DNA from 2 places in the Sporosarcina sp. P26b genome. Region 1 is predicted to be linked to the other one. Evidence: riboswitches for the same ligand, from Rfam matches in the RefSeq annotation. Region 1 holds a riboswitch; the other holds the start of a gene.

Region 1 (3,185 bases):
CGTCATCATAATCGTCACAAGCCACGCAGTTAATTGTCGCATTCCGTCACTTCTCTTTCATTACCATTCTTTCTTCCAATTATCATTCATGCCGTTTCCTGACGCTTCATGCCCACCAATGTCTTTTCCGTAATGAAGAGTATAGCGCACTCTCACTACATCTCCATCTAAGAAATAGGCATCCGAGAAGCCGTAGTTCGGATAATCATTATTGACGCTGAACATCCAGCCGGAACCATTCGCGAAATCGAATTCACTTAGACTATCCGGTGAATACGCATCGCGATTTGAAGTAGTGGAAACCTCCTCTACTATTTCCCATAAATCGTCGGGAATCGCTACATGATTTAGCATGCCAGGCTTACTGACGTCCCGTAAATAAAAACTGCTGTCGAGATTTCCCGTTTTGCCGTAATCATAGCCATGTTCTCGCATGAATTGGTCGAGGATATACGACCCTTTTTCCCCTTGATGAATATCCATTTTCGTCGGTTTGATCAAATACGGAACACCGAGAACGGAAGCTTCTAGACTAATCGTCACTTGTCCGATAATGCCATCTTCCGCCGGTGCAACGGACGTGATCATGAATGTCTCGGTCACTGTGCGGTCTTCGTCGTCCCACACTTTGATGGTGACGGTGTTTTGTCCAGTTTGCAACGTCAGTTTATAACTCGTTTTTGCACTGTCATCCCAAGTGAATGGCACGTTTTCACCATTCACTTGCACAAGGACGTTTTTCCCTCTGATCCGTTCACCAGAAGCAGTCACTGGCCAAACGTTGATCGTTTTAATATCACCTTTGACTTTGCTGCCGGACTTGAGATCGGTCACGAGCTTCGGTGCATCGGGATCGACTTGTGGTTTTTCATTGACGTTCGGGTCGTTGTAGGAAATTTTATACTGTCGTTCAATTTGTTCGTCTTGATAGTTTCCTGATAATTTGACAACGTTCGTTCCATTGTTCAGCTGCACAACATAATTCATACCGTCTGCCGATTCGACCTTTTGATCGTTCACTGTGATGCTGAGTGATACGTCTGCTTCATTCGCAGTAGCTTTTGCGTAAAATGAAAACTCCGCGCTGTTAGCTTGTTGGTCTTTTAAGTCAGTGTTCAACTTGATCGAGATTTTTTCTTTCTCGTAGATCACAATATAGTTTTGCTCCGCTATTTTTCCGTTTACTTGCGCGGTAAGCTTGAACGTATTTTTTCCTTTGGTTAGCGTGGCTTTATAGGCACTGCCAGTCAGTGGTTTAAGTTCTTTGTTATTCATGAAGACCTTGAGCTTGGCATCTTGTTCACCTTGCGTAGCTGTTGCCGTGAATGAAATGATGTCTTCGGTCACCGTTTGGTCTTTTAGTTCGGTTGTGATCACGATATCTTGACTGTTTAAGGTCACGTGATACGACTGGCTGACGCGCAAAAGTTTATTGTCCGATTGTTTATAGATCACTTGGAATTGAATATCGTTCGTGCCTTCTGTTAATAAAAGAACCCCTTTATAGTCACTCAATTTCTTACCGTTTACCGTAACTTTCATTTCCTGGGCAATGAGTGTTTCATCCAAGTGATTTACCGTGACGCTGTACAATGGATCGGTAACGGTTTCATTATTGGTGATACTTGTTGTAAAATAGCGATTTTGCTGATCCGCGATGTCGACGATCTCGATATCTGGATGGTTGTTCGGTTTTGTTTTACCGGAAGCAGGTGTCGTGTTGCCACCAGCAGGGACTTTGTCATTTGGAGCCGGTTTCGTGTCCTGTGTAGTAGTCTCAGGATTAGCGAGTGGCTTATTCTGCGATTCCAGCTCGGTATTTTTTGGTTCTCGCGGCTGTTCTTCCGGCTTCTGTTGCGATTTGTCCGGAGTTGTCGGTTGTTGCGAGCTTGACAAGTTTTCTTGATCGGTCTTACTATCTGTCGTTTGATCGGATTCCGCATCAGGTAGTCCACCACTACCGCTAGCTAACTTCAGCGTAGAAGCTTCTACTTTTTCATTGAAATCAAACGGAGCGGATTCTTCAGTCGATGTGGCTGCATAGGCAATCGTGCTAAATAATAGTAAGAATATGAGACTGTAATAGATTATGTTTTGATATTTCATGAAGGTGTTTTTCGTTTTTCTCATTCAATCCATCCCTTCTTTTCTAGTAAAGGCATGCTATACGCAGTGACTAATTCATTAAAAAAGTCCCCACCTCCTGATAGAGATGGGGACCATGTATGTTCAATAATTAGACAGCGCAAATTGAATGATACACAATTCACCCTTTACCGGAAGGCGTCATGCTTACATACTTTGGCAAGTCTCCTGACTTAGGGATATATTTTCCCATTACAGTGGCCGGACCGCTCAGGATTTTCACCTGATTCCTATTTACTCTTCGTTTACTTGACGAAGAACCAAAATATTCTATATAACTGCTACTAAGCATATAGTTTTTGCAGGGTAAAATCAATAGACGGTGTAAGTACATTGCGCGATTTTGTCATCGCATGAGACTGTGTTTTCTATTTTAGTTACAGCATTTTATTTAGCAAAGTGGTTCCTATAGCAAGCGATCGGTGTTCAATAACCGCATTCGTTAATTCAACTCTCATGCCAACAATTCCAAACGCTTTTAAAGTATTCCGATAAAACTCCATTTCCTTGAAATCTATCTTCAAGAACAACATAAAGCTTTTGAAATTCATCTTTAAGATTTTCGTCTGAATTCGGAAAAGATCCCAAGTAAGAATATTTATACACTGGTTCATCTGGACAAATTTCATAAGCACGCTTTAACATGGAAACCCCTTTTTCTTCCCAATGCTCAAATTCTCCAAAATAATATGGGAATAATGAAATCATAAAACCAAAACACCATAAAAAATCCTCATTTGTCCACCAATTAACCAATCCAAAATCTGTAACCTTACGTAGTATAGTCTCTAATTCATCAAAGTCTACATCCTGAATCTCTACTGGTCCCTCTTCTGTTAGAACATACCAACAAAAAAAGCCAAGACGAATAACAGTCTTTAAATCATCAGGATTTTGGTTCCATTTTTTTATCAAGAGTGATTTTGCTTCATTCCACTCCCCTTTATTTTCTAGTGTATCAACTTCAGCCCAACGCCAATCAATCATTGCCAGTACACCTCACATCCTAAATGCTGATTATACGTTTCAAAGCATTTATC
Region 2 (3,185 bases), on a different contig from region 1:
GCGGTGTGCAACGTATTGTTAAAGTAACGCAGACAATCGTCCCTGTAATGGCAACATTTTATATTATCGTGGCCTTGTATATTGTAATATTGAACATTACAGAAGTTCCAGCGATGATCGCATTAATTGTTGAGCACGCATTCGGTATTAAAGAAATCATGGGTGGCGGAATCGGTATGGCTATGATGCAAGGTGTACGCCGAGGTCTCTTCTCCAATGAAGCAGGTATGGGTAGTGTGCCAAACGCAGCAGCGACAGCGAACGTATCGCACCCTGCAAAACAAGGACTCGTACAATCATTAGGTGTATTTTTCGATACTATCATCATCTGTTCAGCAACTGCCTTCATTATCTTACTAGGCGGCTTGTACCAATCAGGCGAAACGAATGGTATCTTATTGACACAAGCATCCATGGAAGTACACGTAGGCGCTTGGGCACCATACTTCATCGCCGTAGCGATCATGTTCTTCGCTTTCAGTTCCATCATCGGTAACTACTACTATGGCGAAACGAACATCGAATTCATCAACGCCAACGTCATGTGGAAACGAATTTATCAAGTACTCGTACTCGCAATGGTCTTTTTCGGAGCCGTTGCAAAAGTACAAATAGTCTGGGACATGGCTGACCTATTCATGGGACTAATGGCCATCATCAACCTAGTCGTTATTCTACTCCTAGGCAAAATCGCCTTCAAAGTACTCGACGACTTCACCAAACAACGAAAAGCCGGCAGAAACCCCGTCTTCAAATCAGCTAGCATCCCCGGCCTAAAAGGCGCAGAATGTTGGGAAGAAACAGCTGAAAGAGCGGAAGATCGTTTGTGAGATAAGAGATTATATTGCGCTTTTATGTTTTGATCTTAAGACTTTGAATTGACACTAATAAATACAGTGAATGTTCTAGGTGGTTTACGTTAAGAAGTAGGATTGTAGCGGAAGCGGAAATCCCTTCTCGACACTAATTTCACAATCTATTTAAAAACGTTCACACAAACAATTTAGTCAAGAAGTAAAAAGTTTGATATACTATAAAATACTGAATAAGAAAAATCGAATCGTAGTTCAGAAGAAGGATTCTGAACATCGGTTCGATTTTTGTTTTGCATGTTTGAACACAACATGTTAGGGTTATATATGAATCAACACACTATATATAGTGTGTAACAGCATTTAGATGAATTGGTACCCACCACGTTTAAAAGGGAATCCGCCACGAACGGAGCTGCCCCCGCAACTGAGGGCACGGACGACTATCTTATGAAAACCACTGCTTCGGCGGGAAGGAAAGATGGAAGAACGATGTGCCAGCCAGTAGACCTGCCAGTCATCTCAGCAAAACATTCTTCGGGGTTGGAGAGTGAAAGCACAAAGCAGTCTTTTTTCAGTCTGCCTAAAACTTTCCGCTATCTACTACACGTCAATCGACGACTCCCGATTATATCGGGAGTTTTTTTATTTAGTACATAACCGAATTAATTAACTAAAGGGAGCGGATATAATGGCTATTATTCAAGAATCTGTGGGACTTAATTTATTGATGGAAAACTTACAACAGGAATTCGGCAAGAAACAAATTGAACCGTTGATCGAAGCGAGTGAGAAATTCCAAGAGCGTCATCCCGCGAGCTCAGCAACTGAGTGGACAAACGCTATGGTGCTAGAGTCTTTAAGCCGTATTGATGAAGCGAATGCGTATTGGACGTTTGTAGCGGCGCGTATTTATTTATTCGACGTCTATGCAAAGCAAAAAGCATTGCGTGGAGCGGATGTTTATACCGATTTTGCGAAAAATGTAGAACGCTTGGTGGAACAAGGTTTATATACACCCGTTTTGACTGAAAAGTACAGCCAGGACGAGCTACAGGAAATCGGTAAGCTACTTGATCCTTCTCGTGACCTATTATTCACATATATCGGTTTGAAAACATTGGTAGACCGCTATGTAACAGTAAACTTTAAGAAGCAGTCCGTAGAGCTTCCGCAAGAGCGCTGGTTAATCATCGCGATGACGTTAATGCAAGACGAAACAGTAGACCGTATTCATAAAGTCGGCGAAGCGTATTGGGCGATGAGCAACTTGTACATGACGGTAGCGACGCCTACATTGTCGAACGCAGGTAAGATGCACGGTCAGCTATCAAGCTGCTTTATCGATACAGTAGATGATTCACTGCAAGGAATCTACAACAGCAACACCGATATCGCGAACTTGTCGAAATTCGGTGGCGGGATCGGCGTCTATATGGGGAAAGTTCGTTCACGCGGTGCATCGATTCGTGGTTTCGAAGGTGCGTCAAGCGGTGTTCTTCCTTGGATCAAACAGCTGAACAACACAGCAGTCAGTGTCGATCAGCTCGGTCAACGTCAAGGTGCCGTAGCCGTTTATCTCGACGTATGGCATCAAGATATCTTCACGTTCCTCGACCTCAAGCTCAATAACGGGGATGACCGTTTACGCGCACATGACATTTTCACAGGCGTCTGCTTGCCGGACTTGTTCATGGAGAAAGTCGAGTCCCGTGAAGACTGGCATTTATTCGATCCACATGAAGTTCGCACGAAAATGGGCTATTCATTGGAAGATTTTTATGATGAAACAAAAGGACAAGGAACATTCCGCGAGAAGTATGAAGAATGTGTCCGCAATGAAGATCTATCGAGAGAGACGGTTTCAGCCATTGAAATCATGAAACGTATCCTACGTAGCCAGCTGGAGACAGGAACACCATTCATGTTTTACCGCGACGAAGTAAACCGTATGAACGCTAATAAGCATGAAGGAATTATTTATTCTAGTAATTTGTGTACAGAAATACTACAAAATATGTCAGCATCTACACATGAATCGGTTACACTCGAAGACGATATGGTCGTCACACGCACGAAGCCAGGCGATTTCGTTGTATGTAATCTATCATCGATCAACCTTGGAAAAGCTGTTACAGCAGACGTTTTAGACCGCTTGATCAAAATTCAAGTACGCATGCTCGACAACGTTATCGATCAAAACCAAATTCCAGTTGTACAAGCACAACGCACAAATGCACGCTACCGTGGAATTGGACTCGGCACATTTGGTTGGCACCATTTACTCGCATTGAAAAACATTCAGTGGGAATCAGATGAAGCCGTGAATTTCGCAGACGAATTATATGAAAATATCGCGTATTTGACAATTAA

The links. A riboswitch is a leader RNA that binds a small molecule or an ion and turns the genes downstream of it on or off. The one in region 1 is predicted to bind cobalamin.
Region 2: linked by a shared signal. The riboswitch ahead of CSV69_RS11865 (ribonucleoside-diphosphate reductase subunit alpha) and the one ahead of CSV69_RS04330 (DUF4430 domain-containing protein) in region 1 are both predicted to bind cobalamin.

What each region holds. Positions count from the first base shown of each region.
Region 1 covers NZ_PDYW01000003.1:108,651-111,835, reverse strand. Annotated here, with positions in the region: gene CSV69_RS04335 (prenyltransferase/squalene oxidase repeat-containing protein) at 1-42, opposite strand, end outside; gene CSV69_RS04330 (DUF4430 domain-containing protein) at 61-2,106, opposite strand; cobalamin riboswitch at 2,287-2,425, opposite strand; gene CSV69_RS04325 (hypothetical protein) at 2,593-3,132, opposite strand.
Region 2 covers NZ_PDYW01000014.1:29,334-32,518, forward strand. Annotated here, with positions in the region: gene CSV69_RS11860 (alanine/glycine:cation symporter family protein) at 1-830, shown strand, start outside; cobalamin riboswitch at 1,168-1,344, shown strand; gene CSV69_RS11865 (ribonucleoside-diphosphate reductase subunit alpha) at 1,543-3,185, shown strand, end outside.